Regions from separate parts of the Heyndrickxia acidicola genome, predicted to be linked through region 1. Evidence: a T-box and tRNA genes for the amino acid it is inferred to sense, from the RefSeq annotation. Region 1 holds a T-box; the other regions hold tRNA genes.
What was found. A T-box is a leader RNA that pairs with one kind of tRNA and senses whether it is charged. The one in region 1 lies ahead of asnS (asparagine--tRNA ligase), so its partner is inferred to be a tRNA-Asn.
Positions count from the first base shown of each region.

Region 2: it has a tRNA-Asn gene. The T-box ahead of asnS (asparagine--tRNA ligase) is inferred to sense a tRNA for this amino acid. The anticodon was not compared.
Region 3: it has a tRNA-Asn gene. The T-box ahead of asnS (asparagine--tRNA ligase) is inferred to sense a tRNA for this amino acid. The anticodon was not compared.
Region 4: it has a tRNA-Asn gene. The T-box ahead of asnS (asparagine--tRNA ligase) is inferred to sense a tRNA for this amino acid. The anticodon was not compared.

Region 1 covers NZ_KV440953.1:4,246,643-4,251,595, forward strand. The annotation lists gene A5N88_RS19765 (macrolide family glycosyltransferase) at 1-130, shown strand, start outside; gene A5N88_RS25650 (hypothetical protein) at 468-620, shown strand; T-box leader at 755-990, shown strand; gene asnS (asparagine--tRNA ligase) at 1,043-2,434, shown strand; gene A5N88_RS19775 (DMT family transporter) at 2,552-3,427, opposite strand; gene A5N88_RS19780 (hypothetical protein) at 4,225-4,797, shown strand.
Region 2 covers NZ_KV440953.1:3,061,888-3,066,840, reverse strand. The annotation lists gene A5N88_RS14335 (Tex family protein) at 1-518, shown strand, start outside; gene cmpA (cortex morphogenetic protein CmpA) at 604-717, opposite strand; gene A5N88_RS14330 (SprT family protein) at 892-1,344, shown strand; tRNA gene A5N88_RS14325 (tRNA-Asn) at 1,474-1,548, shown strand; tRNA gene A5N88_RS14320 (tRNA-Ser) at 1,550-1,640, shown strand; tRNA gene A5N88_RS14315 (tRNA-Glu) at 1,681-1,752, shown strand; tRNA gene A5N88_RS14310 (tRNA-Asp) at 1,775-1,850, shown strand; tRNA gene A5N88_RS14305 (tRNA-Gln) at 1,877-1,951, shown strand; tRNA gene A5N88_RS14300 (tRNA-Lys) at 1,999-2,074, shown strand; tRNA gene A5N88_RS14295 (tRNA-Leu) at 2,085-2,169, shown strand; tRNA gene A5N88_RS14290 (tRNA-Leu) at 2,230-2,315, shown strand; tRNA gene A5N88_RS14285 (tRNA-Arg) at 2,338-2,414, shown strand; tRNA gene A5N88_RS14280 (tRNA-Pro) at 2,419-2,495, shown strand; tRNA gene A5N88_RS14275 (tRNA-Gly) at 2,510-2,583, shown strand; rRNA gene A5N88_RS14270 (16S ribosomal RNA) at 2,683-4,235, shown strand; rRNA gene A5N88_RS14265 (23S ribosomal RNA) at 4,412-4,953, shown strand, end outside.
Region 3 covers NZ_KV440953.1:2,524,033-2,528,985, reverse strand. The annotation lists rRNA gene A5N88_RS11890 (23S ribosomal RNA) at 1-1,628, shown strand, start outside; rRNA gene rrf (5S ribosomal RNA) at 1,895-2,011, shown strand; tRNA gene A5N88_RS11880 (tRNA-Asn) at 2,021-2,095, shown strand; tRNA gene A5N88_RS11875 (tRNA-Ser) at 2,103-2,194, shown strand; tRNA gene A5N88_RS11870 (tRNA-Glu) at 2,207-2,281, shown strand; tRNA gene A5N88_RS11865 (tRNA-Val) at 2,306-2,381, shown strand; tRNA gene A5N88_RS11860 (tRNA-Met) at 2,391-2,464, shown strand; tRNA gene A5N88_RS11855 (tRNA-Asp) at 2,468-2,543, shown strand; tRNA gene A5N88_RS11850 (tRNA-Phe) at 2,575-2,650, shown strand; tRNA gene A5N88_RS11845 (tRNA-Thr) at 2,656-2,731, shown strand; tRNA gene A5N88_RS11840 (tRNA-Tyr) at 2,741-2,824, shown strand; tRNA gene A5N88_RS11835 (tRNA-Trp) at 2,829-2,902, shown strand; tRNA gene A5N88_RS11830 (tRNA-His) at 2,911-2,986, shown strand; tRNA gene A5N88_RS11825 (tRNA-Gln) at 3,022-3,093, shown strand; tRNA gene A5N88_RS11820 (tRNA-Gly) at 3,120-3,194, shown strand; tRNA gene A5N88_RS11815 (tRNA-Cys) at 3,200-3,273, shown strand; tRNA gene A5N88_RS11810 (tRNA-Leu) at 3,283-3,364, shown strand; gene A5N88_RS24930 (hypothetical protein) at 3,498-3,656, shown strand; gene A5N88_RS11805 (DinB family protein) at 4,156-4,653, shown strand; partial or broken gene A5N88_RS24355 (transposase) at 4,653-4,879, opposite strand.
Region 4 covers NZ_KV440953.1:2,763,547-2,768,499, reverse strand. The annotation lists rRNA gene A5N88_RS13015 (23S ribosomal RNA) at 1-654, shown strand, start outside; rRNA gene rrf (5S ribosomal RNA) at 729-845, shown strand; tRNA gene A5N88_RS13005 (tRNA-Glu) at 885-959, shown strand; tRNA gene A5N88_RS13000 (tRNA-Val) at 963-1,038, shown strand; tRNA gene A5N88_RS12995 (tRNA-Thr) at 1,045-1,120, shown strand; tRNA gene A5N88_RS12990 (tRNA-Lys) at 1,298-1,373, shown strand; tRNA gene A5N88_RS12985 (tRNA-Leu) at 1,383-1,464, shown strand; tRNA gene A5N88_RS12980 (tRNA-Gly) at 1,480-1,554, shown strand; tRNA gene A5N88_RS12975 (tRNA-Leu) at 1,564-1,652, shown strand; tRNA gene A5N88_RS12970 (tRNA-Arg) at 1,688-1,764, shown strand; tRNA gene A5N88_RS12965 (tRNA-Pro) at 1,770-1,846, shown strand; tRNA gene A5N88_RS12960 (tRNA-Ala) at 1,854-1,926, shown strand; tRNA gene A5N88_RS12955 (tRNA-Met) at 1,942-2,015, shown strand; tRNA gene A5N88_RS12950 (tRNA-Ile) at 2,072-2,145, shown strand; tRNA gene A5N88_RS12945 (tRNA-Val) at 2,153-2,228, shown strand; tRNA gene A5N88_RS12940 (tRNA-Ser) at 2,269-2,361, shown strand; tRNA gene A5N88_RS12935 (tRNA-Met) at 2,394-2,467, shown strand; tRNA gene A5N88_RS12930 (tRNA-Asp) at 2,473-2,549, shown strand; tRNA gene A5N88_RS12925 (tRNA-Phe) at 2,565-2,640, shown strand; tRNA gene A5N88_RS12920 (tRNA-Tyr) at 2,676-2,759, shown strand; tRNA gene A5N88_RS12915 (tRNA-Trp) at 2,763-2,833, shown strand; tRNA gene A5N88_RS12910 (tRNA-His) at 2,850-2,925, shown strand; tRNA gene A5N88_RS12905 (tRNA-Gln) at 2,933-3,007, shown strand; tRNA gene A5N88_RS12900 (tRNA-Cys) at 3,015-3,088, shown strand; tRNA gene A5N88_RS12895 (tRNA-Gly) at 3,100-3,173, shown strand; tRNA gene A5N88_RS12890 (tRNA-Ile) at 3,186-3,259, shown strand; tRNA gene A5N88_RS12885 (tRNA-Asn) at 3,271-3,345, shown strand; tRNA gene A5N88_RS12880 (tRNA-Arg) at 3,360-3,433, shown strand; partial or broken gene A5N88_RS24400 (DinB family protein) at 3,627-3,746, shown strand; gene A5N88_RS12875 (NAD(P)H-dependent glycerol-3-phosphate dehydrogenase) at 3,981-4,940, shown strand.

The DNA.
Region 1 (4,953 bases):
CATGCTGGATTCATATGATGCGTTTCATCAAAAGGTAGAAGCTATTCAGCATTCCTTTAAGCTCGCGGGCGGTTTACAAATGGCAGCGGATGAAATTGCTGCTTTTAAAAAGAAGAACGGCATTAACTAATTCTATAGAAGATTTAAAAGTAGTCTTGTAGAGGAAAGTATAGATATACAATTCTTTGAGGAACAAAATATGCAGAGGGAGCCTGAAGAGGTCTTCTGCAAAGTAAAGAGCGTTCTTTTATAACGAATGAATGAGGCATTCCTTTTTCTTCGTTATGGAAGGACGTTTTTTATTCGATAATAAAAGATAGCGGGATATAGGAATGAAAGTAAACAATGTACGATGAACAGCTAGAATAAAGGATCTCCCAAAATCTATTAACCGCTTTTAATCAACAAGCAGGACAACCAGCACTGCGCATGTATGATTAATACCCACTGTTTAGTTGAATACAACGTTGATTGCAGCGGAAGGCACGAGACTCCTGCGGGATCAGCGTGTTTGCGGAGACCCCACAGGAGCTTGCGACGAGGAGGCTCCGCAACCGCCCCGCGGAAAGCGAGTGCCTGCAGTGGAAATCAACCAGCAGATTGAATGTAGCAAGATTTAGTGCCGAATCCGTTTTTTGCATCAAATACCACCAAAGTTTACGCAAATAGCCGAAGGGTTATGCTAATATTATGACGAAATAGGGTTGTAAAATGGTGCTGTTTTGTGATATCGTTTTATAATGTAAATTTACATAGCAAAACGTTGAAGAGGAAAAGTAATTCTGCTGGAATCGATAGCGAGCCGGGGGCGGTGGAAGCCTGGTGATGAGGCATTAATGAAGAACACCTCTGAGTTCTAACCGAACAGATTCCTTAGTAGGCTTAGACGTTTCCAGCACGTTACGGACTGGATGAAGCAGAAAAGCTTTAAGTTGGCCATCTATGTGGCAATTTGGGTGGTACCGCGGAAGATAGCCTTTCGTCCCTTTTTCGCTGGGGATGGAAGGCTTTTTATATCATGAAGTATTATAGGAGGCTCGTTATGATCAAGACCGTAGTAAAAGATTTATTCAGAAATCAAGAACGTTTTAAAGACCAGACCGTTCAACTATCCGGCTGGATTCGTACTCTTCGCGATTCCAAAACAGTTGGATTTCTTGAATTGAACGATGGTACTTTCTTTAAAAGTGTACAGGTTGTTTTTGAGGATTCGCTTGAAAACTACAAAGAGATCACAAAACTGCCGATCAGCTCTTCGGTTTCAGTGGAGGGTGTATTTGTTCCAACACCAGAAATGAAACAGCCTTTTGAAATTAAAGCTCACAAAATTGTGGTAGAAGGCCTGTCCAATCCAGATTATCCTTTGCAAAAAAAGAGACACACTCTCGAGTACCTTAGAACGATTGCACATTTGCGCCCAAGAGCCAATACATTCTCAGCTGTATTCAGAGTGCGTTCATTAGCATCGTATGCAATCCATAAATTTTTCCAGGAAAAAGGCTTTGTCAATGTGCATACACCGATTATTACAGGGAGCGATACAGAGGGTGCAGGGGAAATGTTCCGTGTTACTTCATTAGATTTAAACAACGTTCCTGTAACGGAAGAAGGCAAAGTGGATGAAAAGAAAGATTTCTTTGGCAAGGAATCGAACCTGACTGTGAGCGGACAATTAAATGCAGAAACGTTTGCCTTGGCATTCCGCAATGTGTATACATTCGGTCCTACTTTCAGAGCAGAAAACTCCAATACCGCCCGCCACGCGGCAGAGTTCTGGATGGTCGAACCGGAAGTGGCATTTGCTGAATTGCCGGATATTATGGACCTTGCAGAGGAAATGGTGAAATTTATCATTGGATTCATTTTCGAACAGGCACCGGAAGAATTGGAGTTCTTTAACAGCTTCATTGATAAAACCCTTATTGAAAGATTAAAGAACGCGCAAGAGTCTGATTTCGGAAGAATTACCTATACGGAGGCTGTTGAACTGCTTCAAAAATCAGAACAGAAATTCGAATATCCTGTTGAATGGGGTACGGATCTACAAACCGAACACGAGCGTTACCTGAGCGAAGAGGTTTACAAACGTCCTGTCTTTGTAACTGACTATCCTAAAGAAATCAAGGCGTTCTATATGAGAGCCAATGATGACGGCAAAACAGTTGCTGCAACAGACTTATTAGTGCCGGGCATCGGTGAGTTAATTGGCGGAAGCCAGCGTGAGGAAAGGGAAGAAGTTCTCGCTGACAAGATCAAAGAACTGGGCATGTCAGAAGAAGATTACTGGTGGTACCTGGAGCTTAGAAAATACGGCGGCACGAAGCATTCCGGCTATGGAATTGGATTTGAGCGCCTGATCATGTATTTAACAGGAATGAAAAATATCCGTGACGTGATTCCATTCCCTCGTACACCGGGAAATGCTGATTTCTAAGATTTTCTTTTAAAAATAGCTATAGCAAAAAGCACTGCATCCATATGAGCTGCAGTGCTTTTTGTTTTTTATCGAAGAACAGAACGACTTCTGTTTACGGGTAAAAGTTATAGGCAGCTATTTTTTCTCAATGATAACGAATAAGACACCAACAAGTATTAGAATGGAGCCAATCCAAAATGTAATACCAATATTTTCTCCTAAAATAAGCCAGCCGAGTAATGCTCCAACAACGGGCTGAAAGAAGAAAAATAACCCCCCGCTTGAGGCATTAAGCATTTGTAATCCACGATTCCAAAGGAGAAATCCTCCTGCTGTGGATATTATGCCCAAATACAAGACTCCTCCCCAGATGGCAGGTTGACGTAACTGAAAGATATCAATTGTATATAAATGTGGCAATACAAAAGGGGTCAACACGATCAGGGCTACCAAAATCGAATAAGTCGTAACGACAATTTGCGAGTAGTCACTCGGCACACGTTTTACAAGTACTGACATAAGTGCCCATGTTAAAGCAGCAACAATCAGTGAAATCCCCCCTAGTTTGCTGGACAAACCTAAGTGACCTACTCCGACAATGAGAAAAACGCCGATGGTTGCTAAGCAAACGGAAAGCCCTTTTTTTAATGTCAATCGTTCTTTTAGGAGCAGCCGGGCGAATATAACCATAAATGCTGGGGTTGAAGAAGTTATAATAGCGCCCATTTCGGCGGAAGTTAGCATTGTGCCAGTTTCCTGTGTAACAATTGAAATAGCGTTACCAATGATTCCGATGGCTATGATAAGTAAGAAATGTCGTTTATGGATTCTCCAATTTTGTCGGGTTACGAATCCAATCATTATAAGTGTGACAATAGCGACTAAATAGCGCATCCACACAAGCTCCAGTGGAGGAATCACTGATACCACAATCTTAACAACAACATACATACCGCCCCAAATACTGGCGGCTAAGGCTAAATAGATAGAACCTAATAAGGTGCTTTTCATTTTTTTATACCCTCCGTCTTTTATTTAGGTCAAAAATGCCCCTAACGGAGAGAGGTAGTCACCTTCTCCTTAAGAGCAGAAGGGTGCTACTGGTACATCGTTTTCAAATAATAGTGTCCAATACATCTTTTCATTCACCTCAATTCCATGCAAACTACTAATTTATGTATCTTTTATTTGGTTTATTATATCAAAGAATGTTAAATCAGTGTTGTCAGTTAATAAGAGAAAACTATTACTATCTCACCTGCATTCTTGTTGAGTTTTTCTTTTGTTTGCTAAAAGGGGCGTGTTGGAAAAACACTTCAACAAACTGGTGAATGAGCAAAGCTTTACACTAACAGGAGAGTAATTGCTGCAGATCTGTTTCCTTTAACGACCATGAAAAGGATCAAAACTTTTGCGTAAAATCCGCAAGTAAAATTATCAGAGCCAATTGAAATGCCAGGATAGAAGAAAAGGCGCTTTAGACGATCCATTCAGCCGTCCTTGCGACAATTTTTATGAGTAGTCTAGGACTTTTTTATTAAAATAAAGAATTTGAAGAAGAAAAAGCAGGTTTTTTGGCTTAAAAACGGAATATATATAAACAAATACAAATTACTCAAAATGGGGTGTTCCCGATAAGGCTTTTTCGGCCATATGGATACGCTTACTTCCCTAGATGCACTTGCGTCAGCCGGGTCTGAAAACAGTCTTCCATGAAAACGTTTATTTTTAATCCAGGAAGCTTTTCCTACACGCACTAAGCGTCAGTTGATGTCGATTCCATTATAATAGGAAAGAAGGTATAGAGTATGAGTGAAAATTTTTTTGCTGACTATAAAAAGTTTGTTGTCATACCAAAGGATGAAATGCGAGTTGGTCAAGAAGAATTTGATCCAAAGGATTATGCCGCCTATTATATACTGACATTGTCTCTTTTCGATGCTCAAATACCTACCTGGAGAGATGCAGGCAAATATGAAATAGATGTTGAAAAAAGCATAAAATCAGCCTTGGGAGGCATCAATCAATTGAGGAGAGGGTCGTATCATTTTCAGCTTCTGGAACTCGATAAATTCAGTAACTATTTTGTACTGGCCGTTTCATCCAAGACAGCGATCGAATCAGGGAAGGAACATGAACGTATCGGGTATATTGTACAAAACATCCTGACAAACCCTTTTTATGTCGGCCAAAACTGGTTCAAGCTGACAGGTGATAAAGGCAAACGTGACCGAAAGCTCTTTTGCTTCTCCTTTAAGCAATATGAAACGGCAGCACAGGAGCTTTCCAAAGTGGAAAACAGCAAGCCTGTACCTAGAAAAGGGGAAATCAAGCTGATAAAAAGCCCTATGCAAAGAGAAATTCTTTCTTCTCTTTCCTGAATTGTAAGCAGGAGATGTCCAGGATTAATAGAACTGCAAAAGGTGCAGTTCTATTTTTATGGTTCCGTGCGGAAAAATCAGGGAAGCAAAAAAAAAGCGCCAGTGGGCTAACAGGTTCTGATTTAAAGTACAGAACGCGAAAAGGTAGTCAAAACA
Region 2 (4,953 bases), 1.2 Mb from region 1:
GAATTAATAATGGAGAGGATCCGCTGGACAAAACGCCGATTCATCCTGAAAGCTATAATGTCGTTAAGAAGTTATTAAAAAAGCTGGGATGTACAGTTACTGATTTAGGAAGCGAATCTTTAAAGGCAGCTATCAGCAGCTTATCACTCAAAGAAACAGCCCAGGATCTTGGAATTGGTGAACCTACCTTAAAAGATATTCTGGATGCTTTAAATCGTCCAGGAAGAGATCCTCGGGATGAACAGCCCAAGCCGCTCTTAAAGAAAGACATTCTTAAATTGGAAGATCTGAAAGCCGGCACTGAAATGCAAGGTACCGTTAGAAATGTTGTAGACTTTGGGGCGTTTGTAGACGTGGGTGTGAAAGAAGATGGGCTTGTGCATATTTCCAAGCTTAGTAACAAATTTGTCAAGCATCCTTTAGATGTTGTCTCTGTTGGTGACATCGTTACAGTTTGGGTGGAAAAAGTTGATGTCCAAAAAGGGAGATTGTCTTTGACGATGCTTCCCTCAGAATGAAATCTAGGTCGATTTTTTTCTAACATATCAACTTTTGCATAATAAATAAATTAGTTGAAAATACCGCAATGAAAAACACTGCTCACTATGAGCAGTGTTTTGTTGTGTAAAAAAACCAGCACTGATTTAATAATTTAATTTGATATCGGTTTTTTTCCGAGAAAGCGCGGCGCATTTGGTTTTGGAACCAAGTCGGCATAGCGGAGACACCCCCCTTTTCCTTTGTGAGGCTAACCAGTAACAAGTTAGACGATAGCTATGGATTATGAGGAGATAGCTGGAAAAATCGCTCATGCAAAATATGCTAATACTTAATATATGCTATAATAGTTTGTCACGTTCTCACCTTCTTTTAAATTGGAGGATTATACAATTGGATAATCATTCGTTACAAACTTTGGTAGAAGAACTTTCTTTAACTTATTTCAAACGCCCATTTAAACATCTTGCATTATTTAACTCCCGACTTAGAACGACGGGCGGGAGGTACCTTTTAAGGTCTCACAATATAGAAATTAACAGGAAGTATTACGAGGCTTACGGAAAAGAAGAACTTGTTGGTATTATAAAACACGAACTGTGCCATTATCATCTTCACCTTGAAGGACAAGGATACCAGCATCGGGATCAGGACTTTAAGCAATTATTGTCATTGGTTGGTGCACCAAGATATTGCTCCCCATTAGAAGGTGAGACGAAAAAAATTCAATTACTTCATCAATATATCTGTACTGTCTGCAATACTTCCTATAACAGAAAAAGAAAAGTGAATATTATCCGTTTTGTGTGCGGAAAATGTAGAGGAAAGTTAAAAGAAATGAAATGAAAACAGCCTGAAACAGGCTATTTATAAAGGGTTTTAAACATATTTAAATAATAATAAAATAAATTGATAAAAGTGCTTGACACTTTGAAGGTATCTTATTATAATTTTAAGAGTCGATAAGATAATTATTCCGCAGTAGCTCAGTGGTAGAGCTATCGGCTGTTAACCGATCGGTCGTAGGTTCGAGTCCTACCTGCGGAGCCATGGGGAAGTACTCAAGTGGCTGAAGAGGCGCCCCTGCTAAGGGTGTAGGTCGCGTAAGCGGCGCGAGGGTTCAAATCCCTCCTTCTCCGCCATGTTTAATCTTATTTTATACATGGACAAGCAATCAGTTATGGCCCGTTGGTCAAGCGGTTAAGACACCGCCCTTTCACGGCGGTAACACGGGTTCGAATCCCGTACGGGTCATTTTTAAAAAAATATATTGCAAGGTCCCGTAGTGTAGCGGTTATCACGCCTGCCTGTCACGCAGGAGATCGCGGGTTCGAATCCCGTCGGGACCGCCATTTTTTCTTTTTTAAAAGAAATTCATTGGGCTATAGCCAAGCGGTAAGGCAACGGACTTTGACTCCGTCATTCGTTGGTTCGAATCCAGCTAGCCCAGCCATTTTCTTTTTATGAAACAAATCTTTATTCTTACAGATGGATTTGTACGAGCCATTAGCTCAGTCGGTAGAGCATCTGACTTTTAATCAGAGGGTCGAAGGTTCGAGTCCTTCATGGCTCACCATTTTGAATACGCGGGTGTGGCGGAATTGGCAGACGCACCAGACTTAGGATCTGGCGCCGCAAGGCGTGGGGGTTCGACTCCCTTCACCCGCACCAAAAAAAGTATTGACAAGAACCTGATAGTTTGTTAAGATATTGTTCGTCACTATAAAATATGCGGTCGTGGCGGAATGGCAGACGCGCTAGGTTGAGGGCCTAGTGGGGGCAACCCCGTGGAGGTTCAAGTCCTCTCGGCCGCACCATTATAAAAAACAAACATATTATGCGCCCGTAGCTCAATTGGATAGAGCGTTTGACTACGGATCAAAAGGTTAGGGGTTCGACTCCTCTCGGGCGCGCCATTTACGGGAAGTAGCTCAGCTTGGTAGAGCACATGGTTTGGGACCATGGGGTCGCAGGTTCGAATCCTGTCTTCCCGACCATCACAATTATATATGCGGGTGTAGTTTAATGGTAAAACCACAGCCTTCCAAGCTGTTGTCGTGGGTTCGATTCCCATCACCCGCTCCAAATTGATTACATAGTTCTTTGAAAACTAAACAAAACAGAAACGTCAACGTTAATTCTTTGTCTTATATAGACAACAACTTTAAGAGCTAAATCAACTCTTTTTTGGAGAGTTTGATCCTGGCTCAGGACGAACGCTGGCGGCGTGCCTAATACATGCAAGTCGAGCGAATCAATTGGGAGCTTGCTCCCTTTTGGTTAGCGGCGGACGGGTGAGTAACACGTGGGTAACCTGCCTGTAAGACTGGGATAACTCCGGGAAACCGGGGCTAATACCGGATAACTTCTTCCTCCGCATGGGGGAATATTGAAAGATGGCTTCGGCTATCACTTACAGATGGACCCGCGGCGCATTAGCTAGTTGGTGAGGTAACGGCTCACCAAGGCAACGATGCGTAGCCGACCTGAGAGGGTGATCGGCCACACTGGGACTGAGACACGGCCCAGACTCCTACGGGAGGCAGCAGTAGGGAATCTTCCGCAATGGACGAAAGTCTGACGGAGCAACGCCGCGTGAGTGATGAAGGTTTTCGGATCGTAAAACTCTGTTGTTAGGGAAGAACAAGTACCGTTCGAATAGGGCGGTACCTTGACGGTACCTAACCAGAAAGCCACGGCTAACTACGTGCCAGCAGCCGCGGTAATACGTAGGTGGCAAGCGTTGTCCGGAATTATTGGGCGTAAAGCGCGCGCAGGCGGTTTCTTAAGTCTGATGTGAAAGCCCACGGCTCAACCGTGGAGGGTCATTGGAAACTGGGAGACTTGAGTGCAGAAGAGGAGAGTGGAATTCCACGTGTAGCGGTGAAATGCGTAGATATGTGGAGGAACACCAGTGGCGAAGGCGACTCTCTGGTCTGTAACTGACGCTGAGGCGCGAAAGCGTGGGGAGCGAACAGGATTAGATACCCTGGTAGTCCACGCCGTAAACGATGAGTGCTAAGTGTTAGAGGGTTTCCGCCCTTTAGTGCTGCAGCTAACGCATTAAGCACTCCGCCTGGGGAGTACGGCCGCAAGGCTGAAACTCAAAGGAATTGACGGGGGCCCGCACAAGCGGTGGAGCATGTGGTTTAATTCGAAGCAACGCGAAGAACCTTACCAGGTCTTGACATCCTCTGACAACCCTAGAGATAGGGCTTTCCCCTTCGGGGGACAGAGTGACAGGTGGTGCATGGTTGTCGTCAGCTCGTGTCGTGAGATGTTGGGTTAAGTCCCGCAACGAGCGCAACCCTTGACCTTAGTTGCCAGCATTCAGTTGGGCACTCTAGGGTGACTGCCGGTGACAAACCGGAGGAAGGTGGGGATGACGTCAAATCATCATGCCCCTTATGACCTGGGCTACACACGTGCTACAATGGATGGTACAAAGGGCTGCAAGACCGCGAGGTTTAGCCAATCCCATAAAACCATTCTCAGTTCGGATTGTAGGCTGCAACTCGCCTACATGAAGCCGGAATCGCTAGTAATCGCGGATCAGCATGCCGCGGTGAATACGTTCCCGGGCCTTGTACACACCGCCCGTCACACCACGAGAGTTTGTAACACCCGAAGTCGGTGAGGTAACCTTTTGGAGCCAGCCGCCGAAGGTGGGACAGATGATTGGGGTGAAGTCGTAACAAGGTAGCCGTATCGGAAGGTGCGGCTGGATCACCTCCTTTCTAAGGAAAATGAAGCTTCGCTTCATAAAAAGACGTTTTTCGTTTCGTTCAGTTTTGAAGGTTCAATCCTTCAAAACATTGTTCTTTGAAAACTAGATAAAAGAAGTAACCAAGTAAAACCGAGAATCGCCACTTTATGGATTTCAATCCATTTTAGTAGTAATAAAAACCTTTTAGGTTAAGTTAGTAAGGGCGCACGGTGGATGCCTTGGCACTAGGAGCCGATGAAGGACGGTACTAACACCGATATGCTTCGGGGAGCTGTAAGTAAGCTTTGATCCGGAGATTTCCGAATGGGGAAACCCACTGCCCGTAATGGGGTAGTATCTTTACCTGAATACATAGGGTACTGAAGGCAGACCCGGGGAACTGAAACATCTAAGTACCCGGAGGAAGAGAAAGCAATTGCGATTTCCTGAGTAGCGGCGAGCGAAACGGAATTAGCCCAAACCAAGAGGCTTGCCTCTTGGGGTTGTAGGACACTCTATACGGAGTTACAAAGGAACGAGGTAAATGAAGAGGTCTGGAAAGGCCCGTCAAAGAAGGTAACAACCCTGTAGTTGAAACTTCGTTCCCTCTTGAGTGTATCCTGAGTACGGCGGGACACGTGAAATCCCGTCGGAAGCTGGGAGGACCATCTCCCAAGGCTAAATACTCCCTAGTGACCGATAGTGAACCAGTACCGTGAGGGAAAGGTGAAAAGCACCCCGGAAGGGGA
Region 3 (4,953 bases), 1.7 Mb from region 1:
GTATGAGTAGCGAAAGAAGGGTGAGAATCCCTTCCACCGAATGCCTAAGGTTTCCTGAGGAAGGCTCGTCCGCTCAGGGTTAGTCGGGACCTAAGCCGAGGCCGAAAGGCGTAGGCGATGGACAACAGGTTGATATTCCTGTACCACCTCTTTTCCGTTTGAGTGATGGGGGGACGCAGGAGGATAGGGTAAGCACGGCGCTGGATTGCCGTGTCCAAGCAGTTAGGCTGATGATGAGGCAAATCCTTATCATTAAAGCGGAGCTGTGATGGCGAGGGAAATATAGTACCGAAGTTCCTGATTCCACACTGCCAAGAAAAGCCTCTAGCGAGGAAAAAGGTGCCCGTACCGCAAACCGACACAGGTAGGCGAGGAGAGAATCCTAAGGTGAGCGAGAGAACTCTCGTTAAGGAACTCGGCAAAATGACCCCGTAACTTCGGGAGAAGGGGTGCTCTGGTAGGGTGCAAGCCCGAGAGAGCCGCAGTGAATAGGCCCAGGCGACTGTTTAGCAAAAACACAGGTCTCTGCGAAGCCGCAAGGCGAAGTATAGGGGCTGACGCCTGCCCGGTGCTGGAAGGTTAAGGAGAGGGGTTAGCGCAAGCGAAGCTCTGAACTGAAGCCCCAGTAAACGGCGGCCGTAACTATAACGGTCCTAAGGTAGCGAAATTCCTTGTCAGGTAAGTTCTGACCCGCACGAAAGGCGTAACGATCTGGGCACTGTCTCAACGAGAGACTCGGTGAAATTATAGTACCTGTGAAGATGCAGGTTACCCGCGACAGGACGGAAAGACCCCGTGGAGCTTTACTGCAGCTTGATATTGAATTTTGGTACAACTTGTACAGGATAGGTAGGAGCCTTTGAAGCCGGAGCGCCAGCTTCGGTGGAGGCGTCGGTGGGATACTACCCTGGTTGTATTGAAATTCTAACCCGCACCCCTGATCGGGGTGGGAGACAGTGTCAGGCAGGCAGTTTGACTGGGGCGGTCGCCTCCTAAAGAGTAACGGAGGCGCCCAAAGGTTCCCTCAGAATGGTTGGAAATCATTCGCAGAGTGTAAAGGCACAAGGGAGCTTGACTGCGAGACCTACAAGTCGAGCAGGGACGAAAGTCGGGCTTAGTGATCCGGTGGTTCCGCATGGAAGGGCCATCGCTCAACGGATAAAAGCTACCCCGGGGATAACAGGCTTATCTCCCCCAAGAGTCCACATCGACGGGGAGGTTTGGCACCTCGATGTCGGCTCATCGCATCCTGGGGCTGTAGTCGGTCCCAAGGGTTGGGCTGTTCGCCCATTAAAGCGGTACGCGAGCTGGGTTCAGAACGTCGTGAGACAGTTCGGTCCCTATCCGTCGTGGGCGTAGGAAATTTGAGAGGAGCTGTCCTTAGTACGAGAGGACCGGGATGGACGCACCGCTGGTGTACCAGTTGTCTTGCCAAAGGCATCGCTGGGTAGCTATGTGCGGAAGGGATAAGTGCTGAAAGCATCTAAGCATGAAGCCCCCCTCAAGATGAGATTTCCCATAGCGCAAGCTAGTAAGATCCCTGAAAGATGATCAGGTTGATAGGTTCGAGGTGGAAGTGTGGTGACACATGGAGCTGACGGATACTAATCGATCGAGGACTTAACCAAATAGAAAAGCGAAAGCGACTGTTTAGTTCCGACAAGCATAAGATGGATTGCGGCGTGGCGCCTTTTGCCACAGAGCAATACAGATTATGACCTCGAGGAACTAGGAGTAGGAAGGTTTGCTTTTTAACCTTCCACTGTAGCTGGACAATATAAAAGACGATTCAACGTTATTACTTGGTTTCTCATATCTAGTTTTGAGAGAATAATTTTCAAATTTATACTTGATATTTTCTCACAAACATGTATAATAATATATGTCTTAAAGGTTTGGTGGCAATAGCGAGAAGGTCACACCCGTTCCCATCCCGAACACGGAAGTTAAGCTTCTCAGCGCCGATGGTAGTTGGGGGCTGTCCCCCTGTGAGAGTAGGACGTCGCCAAGCTGATATTATTCCGCAGTAGCTCAGTGGTAGAGCTATCGGCTGTTAACCGATCGGTCGTAGGTTCGAGTCCTACCTGCGGAGCCACTTATATGGAGAGCTGTCCGAGAGGTCGAAGGAGCACGATTGGAAATCGTGTAGACGGTCAACGCTGTCTCAAGGGTTCGAATCCCTTGCTCTCCGCCATAATATATTTATGGCCCGTTGGTCAAGCGGTTAAGACACCGCCCTTTCACGGCGGTAACACGGGTTCGAATCCCGTACGGGTCACCAATTAATTAATTTAATAGATACATTGGAGGATTAGCTCAGCTGGGAGAGCACCTGCCTTACAAGCAGGGGGTCGGCGGTTCGAACCCGTCATCCTCCACCATGATATTATCGCGGGGTGGAGCAGTCTGGTAGCTCGTCGGGCTCATAACCCGAAGGTCGCAGGTTCAAATCCTGCCCCCGCAATCTGGTCCCGTAGTGTAGCGGTTATCACGCCTGCCTGTCACGCAGGAGATCGCGGGTTCGATTCCCGTCGGGACCGCCATTTATAAAATACATATTGCTGGAAATCATTTGGCTCAGTAGCTCAGTCGGTAGAGCAAAGGACTGAAAATCCTTGTGTCGGCGGTTCGATTCCGTCCTGAGCCACCATTCATGCCGGCCTAGCTCAATTGGTAGAGCAACTGACTTGTAATCAGTAGGTTGGGGGTTCAAGTCCTCTGGCCGGCACCAGCATTATTTGGAGGGGTAGCGAAGTGGCTAAACGCGGCGGACTGTAAATCCGCTCCTTCGGGTTCGGCGGTTCGAATCCGTCCCCCTCCACCATTATAGGGGTATAGTTTAAAGGTAGAACGAAGGTCTCCAAAACCTTTGGTGTGGGTTCGATTCCTACTACCCCTGCCAATATTATGGCGGCTGTGGCGAAGTGGTTAACGCATCGGATTGTGGTTCCGACATTCGTGGGTTCGATTCCCATCAGCCGCCCCATATGATATAATACAGAACATATAATATCTTATTGATGGGCTATAGCCAAGCGGTAAGGCAACGGACTTTGACTCCGTCATTCGTTGGTTCGAATCCAGCTAGCCCAGTCCTCAGGAAGTATTTTTCCTGAAACGCGGAAGTAGTTCAGTGGTAGAACACCACCTTGCCAAGGTGGGGGTCGCGGGTTCGAATCCCGTCTTCCGCTCCAATGTTGGCGGCATAGCCAAGTGGTAAGGCAGAGGTCTGCAAAACCTTTACCACCGGTTCGAATCCGGTTGCCGCCTCCATAAACATATGCCGGTGTGGCGGAATTGGCAGACGCGCACGACTCAAAATCGTGTTTCTTCGGAAGTGTCGGTTCGACCCCGACCACCGGTATCATTTATAAGGTAGCCAAGCCTTATATCAAAAGACTTTCAACACTTTGTTGGAGGTCTTTTTTTGTTATCTTGCATACGACTATTTTGAAGAAAATCATACGAGATGAATCGTACGAAGTGGAGGGATTAATTTGAGACGTTCAAATGAACTTACAGTTGAAGAAAAGAAATTATTAAAAAGGTCGCTCACAGATGAAGAGGCTATAGAAAAGTTTGAAAGACATTGTATGTTGAAAAAATTAAAACTTGCTACTATTGAATACTGCAGAAATGTGTTTTCCTCTTTCTAAAAAGCGATGGATGGAATTGGGCTTGAAAAGCAGAAAATTGATTTGACACAATCAGATATTGAAAATATTATTTTGTACTTTAAAGAGAGAATAAAGATCGTAGTCAAGTACATGATGAAGGAATTTAAACTGGATGAGTAGAATAAGTCCTAGTGAACTTGGTTTTGTTGTATTCTCAAAATAAATGATTGGAGGATTTCATTGAGAACATTTTTTCGTTATATTGACGACAGTAGTAAATGAAGATGATTTTGATGCGTATGAATGGTTGTTTTCGAAATCGATTGAGGATTATTGTTATCGTCACCCGGAAGATTGGGATTAGCCTGCCATATTGGAGAGAATTAGAAGCTGGAGAGAAATGTATCTGCAATATGGAAGGGATACGCTTGGTTTTGGTTTATACCTTTTTAGTAACGATTAATTTATACTATAACTCAGATTTTTTCATGTCTTTTAACTTTGAAAGATTACACTAAACAGTGAGGAGATTGGTTTTATGCAAGTTGTAGCCAAAATGTTTTTAGAACAACTCGACATGCATTGCTATAAGAATGAGTGGTTTGCATCCATGGATCAGGCGCTTCATGGAGTCATCGCAGCTGAGGCAGCATGGACAAGTTCGGGAATCAGCAATTCGATTTGGCAGATTGTCAACCACTTGATATTTTGGAATGAAGACGTGATCCATCGAATTAAGGGCACAGAGAATCCGCATAAAGCAGAAGGCAATGATGAAACCTTTGGAAACCCGGGGAATCCAGAAGACGAAATTGGGTGGGACCAGACAGTGCAGCGCCTTTATGAAGTCATGAATAAATTAAAAACGGTCATTGCGGACCTTGACGATGAAAAGTTAACAGCTCCGTATGCAGCTAACAGTTACTCTATTGAGCGTTTACTCAGCAATATCATGATGCATGATACGTATCATCTCGGCCAAATTGTTCTGTTGCGAAAGTTGCAATCCTCTTGGAGCGGCGTTGATTGGTCCTAACGAAATGAATGAGCTGTTTCCGTTAATGCAGAACTTAAATACTTGTTTCCTTTTTTGGTCTTGGCTGATTTCCTCTTACCTGCACTTTCATTCTGGTCTGGTACAAGGTCGGCTCGGCCCAGGAACACATATGGGCTGCACTCGGAAACTGGGCTTTCACATTGGTTTCTACTTCCAACAGAATCTGTTCGGCCATTCTCCTTACGGTTTCGGGAATTGAATAGAGGACTCGTTTGAATTAATAAAATATTGATTTTATATTTACAAATTCGATCACCAAGATATAAAAGTATCGAGGTG
Region 4 (4,953 bases), 1.5 Mb from region 1:
GACTGGGGCGGTCGCCTCCTAAAGAGTAACGGAGGCGCCCAAAGGTTCCCTCAGAATGGTTGGAAATCATTCGCAGAGTGTAAAGGCACAAGGGAGCTTGACTGCGAGACCTACAAGTCGAGCAGGGACGAAAGTCGGGCTTAGTGATCCGGTGGTTCCGCATGGAAGGGCCATCGCTCAACGGATAAAAGCTACCCCGGGGATAACAGGCTTATCTCCCCCAAGAGTCCACATCGACGGGGAGGTTTGGCACCTCGATGTCGGCTCATCGCATCCTGGGGCTGTAGTCGGTCCCAAGGGTTGGGCTGTTCGCCCATTAAAGCGGTACGCGAGCTGGGTTCAGAACGTCGTGAGACAGTTCGGTCCCTATCCGTCGTGGGCGTAGGAAATTTGAGAGGAGCTGTCCTTAGTACGAGAGGACCGGGATGGACGCACCGCTGGTGTACCAGTTGTCTTGCCAAAGGCATCGCTGGGTAGCTATGTGCGGAAGGGATAAGTGCTGAAAGCATCTAAGCATGAAGCCCCCCTCAAGATGAGATTTCCCATAGCGCAAGCTAGTAAGATCCCTGAAAGATGATCAGGTTGATAGGTTCGAGGTGGAAGTGTGGTGACACATGGAGCTGACGGATACTAATCGATCGAGGACTTAACCAATAAATAAAACGATTCAAGGTTATGCTTGGTTTCTCATATCTAGTTTTGAAGGAGCAATCCTTAATTAAATACGGTCTGGTAATTATGGCGAGAAGGTCACACCCGTTCCCATCCCGAACACGGAAGTTAAGCTTCTCAGCGCCGATGGTAGTTGGGGGCTGTCCCCCTGTGAGAGTAGGACATTGCCAGGCTGTCATTATTTTAGATAATGCAGTCAACATTAAAAAGTTGGCCCGTTGGTCAAGCGGTTAAGACACCGCCCTTTCACGGCGGTAACACGGGTTCGAATCCCGTACGGGTCACCATATGGAGGATTAGCTCAGCTGGGAGAGCACCTGCCTTACAAGCAGGGGGTCGGCGGTTCGAACCCGTCATCCTCCACCATTATTAGCCGGCCTAGCTCAATTGGTAGAGCAACTGACTTGTAATCAGTAGGTTGGGGGTTCAAGTCCTCTGGCCGGCACCACTTTTATGGAAATTAGTACGAGCCATTAGCTCAGTCGGTAGAGCACGATGAATAATCTTCACTGAATTATCATCAGCGTACCAATCGAGCTGCATCTTGCAAGACATCCTGAGATTGTGACGTCGTAGATGCCACAAGGTTTAGGCTGTATACTATAAATCAAGGTATTCATTGTTTGAGCCATTAGCTCAGTCGGTAGAGCATCTGACTTTTAATCAGAGGGTCGAAGGTTCGAGTCCTTCATGGCTCACCATTTAAATATGCGGGTGTGGCGGAATTGGCAGACGCACCAGACTTAGGATCTGGCGCCGCAAGGCGTGGGGGTTCGACTCCCTTCACCCGCATTTATTTGAAATTTTGCGGAAGTAGTTCAGTGGTAGAACACCACCTTGCCAAGGTGGGGGTCGCGGGTTCGAATCCCGTCTTCCGCTCCAAACACCCTTGCCGGGGTGGCGGAACTGGCAGACGCACAGGACTTAAAATCCTGCGGTAGGTGACTACCGTACCGGTTCGATTCCGGTCCTCGGCACCAAAGTTTTTTGCGGCAGCAAAATAACTTTTCATTAAGCGCCCGTAGCTCAATTGGATAGAGCGTTTGACTACGGATCAAAAGGTTAGGGGTTCGACTCCTCTCGGGCGCGCCATTTTACGGGAAGTAGCTCAGCTTGGTAGAGCACATGGTTTGGGACCATGGGGTCGCAGGTTCGAATCCTGTCTTCCCGACCACTAATATGGGGCCTTAGCTCAGCTGGGAGAGCGCCTGCTTTGCACGCAGGAGGTCAGCGGTTCGATCCCGCTAGGCTCCATTTATAATGAAATATGGCGGTGTAGCTCAGCTGGCTAGAGCGTACGGTTCATACCCGTGAGGTCGGGGGTTCGATCCCCTCCGCCGCTATAAAGTGTATTGATTCTTTTATTAGAAAGGTCCATCCTTTCAATAATAGCGATACTGGACCCTTAGCTCAGTTGGTTAGAGCAGACGGCTCATAACCGTCCGGTCGTAGGTTCGAGTCCTACAGGGTCCATTTATATGGAGGATTAGCTCAGCTGGGAGAGCACCTGCCTTACAAGCAGGGGGTCGGCGGTTCGAACCCGTCATCCTCCACCATATAAAATTCAGGTTAGTCCTGATTTAAACCAATTAATATGGAGGAATACCCAAGTCTGGCTGAAGGGATCGGTCTTGAAAACCGACAGGCGGGTTACACCGCGCGGGGGTTCGAATCCCTCTTCCTCCGCCATATTAAAAAATGCATAATGTTTATATTATCGTCGCGGGGTGGAGCAGTCTGGTAGCTCGTCGGGCTCATAACCCGAAGGTCGCAGGTTCAAATCCTGCCCCCGCAATACATGGTCCGGTAGTTCAGCTGGTTAGAATGCCTGCCTGTCACGCAGGAGGTCGCGGGTTCGAGTCCCGTCCGGACCGCCATTTATAAATCAATACGGCTCGGTAGCTCAGTCGGTAGAGCAAAGGACTGAAAATCCTTGTGTCGGCGGTTCGATTCCGTCCCGAGCCACCATTAAATAGAATATATACCCTTTGATTTTAAATCTTGGAGGGGTAGCGAAGTGGCTAAACGCGGCGGACTGTAAATCCGCTCCTTCGGGTTCGGCGGTTCGAATCCGTCCCCCTCCACCATTTAGGGGTATAGTTTAATGGTAAAACGAAGGTCTCCAAAACCTTTGATGTGGGTTCGATTCCTACTACCCCTGTAAAGTTCCTATTATGGCGGCTGTGGCGAAGTGGTTAACGCATCGGATTGTGGTTCCGACATTCGTGGGTTCGATTCCCATCAGCCGCCCCATTCAAATTGGGCTATAGCCAAGCGGTAAGGCAACGGACTTTGACTCCGTCATTCGTTGGTTCGAATCCAGCTAGCCCAGCCATTTTTAAGGCAGCATAGCCAAGTGGTAAGGCAGAGGTCTGCAAAACCTTTATCCCCGGTTCAAATCCGGGTGTTGCCTCCAGTGCTTATGATGCGGGTGTAGTTTAGTGGTAAAACTACAGCCTTCCAAGCTGTTGTCGTGGGTTCGATTCCCATCACCCGCTCCAAAATTTCATTATGGGCCTATAGCTCAGCTGGTTAGAGCGCACGCCTGATAAGCGTGAGGTCGATGGTTCGAGTCCATTTAGGCCCATTTTTTATTCTTCCGCAGTAGCTCAGTGGTAGAGCTATCGGCTGTTAACCGATCGGTCGTAGGTTCGAGTCCTACCTGCGGAGCCACTGATTATTATGATGCGCCTTTAGCTCAGCTGGATAGAGCAACAGCCTTCTAAGCTGTGGGTCAGAGGTTCGAATCCTCTAAGGCGCGTTTTTCTTTCTTTTTACTTTTATATTTTCAAACCTCATACACTGTTAAAGTGTTTTTTTTATGCCGAAAAATGACTTATTTAATTTAGGGGTTCTGTTTTCAAGTACAAGTTTATAAAATGCATGAAAAAGGGACATCAAATTGCAAATGAATTAGATGTCCCTTTTTTTATTGAAATAAAGGTTTTTTACTCACCGTATTATGGCTTTTTACGCATACCATCACACATGAATTTCACCATAAAGGACAAATTGTAAAAATAGGCAGACAACTTGTATATATCCCCCCAGACACGGACCTCATTGGATTATAAGATTTTATTAAAGGACAAAATCTCAATGCTGCCTAATTGGCAGCATTTTTTATTATTAAATAAACGTGATGTTAGTAGCATAAGAAAGATATGATTTGTAACTAAATGGGAGGAAATTTTATTAAGCAAGTCGAATATAACATAGCTATTATTAACGATTAATGGATCCTTTTTCAAAGGGAAACAAAGTGAATTTGAATGGAAACTGTAGGAACAAAAAGATGAGGTGAATTAATGGATATTTCAGTTTTAGGATGCGGGCGTTGGGGAACCTTTTTGGCTTGGTATGCCAATAAGATTGGACATAATGTAATGTTATGGGGACGTGAAAACTCAAGGAATTTTATTGGATTACAAGAAACTAGAAAAAATGATTACTTAACTTTATCAAAAGATATTGAGCTAAGTATGTCGTTAGAGAAGGCTATATCGTATGCTGAAATGATTATCATTTCTATTAGTGCTCAGGAATTGCGCTCATTTGCAAAACAATTAAGTAGACTAAGCAAAATGCAAAGGAAAACATTCATCTTATGTATGAAAGGATTAGAAGCTTCCAGCGGGAAAAGACTTTCCCAAGTATTTGGTGAAGAGATTGGAAAAACCGCAAATATCGCAGTATGGGTAGGACCAGGACACGTACAGGATTTTGTAAATGATATACCTAATTGCATGGTTATCGGTTCCGAAAATATTGAAGTAACTAAAAAAATTGTGCAAGAGTTGAATAGTGATTTAATAAGGTTTTACTATGGACAAGACCTTATTGGAAATGAGATTGGTGCTGCTGCTAAAAATGTTATGGGTATAGCCGCGGGAATGTTAGATGGATTAAATAATAGCAGTTTAAAAGGTTCACTTATGGCAAGGGGAACAAGAGAGATTTCCCGTTTAGTCAGAGCAATGGGTGGCAATGATGTAACTGTATATGGATTAAGTCATTTAGGAGACTTTGAAGCAACACTATTCTCAGATAGTCACAATAGAAAATTTGGGCAAGGATTTATTCAAGGAGAGAGGTTTGAAAAACTGGCAGAAGGTGTTTCAACAGTAACGGCATTGAAAGAATTATCCACACACTATGACATTCAGCTTCCAATTTGTAATGCGGTATATGAAATTATATTTAACAATAATGATCCAAAAGAAACTTTAAAGGATTTATTTTTAAGACCTGTGAAATTTGAGTTTTAATATAATTGATAAG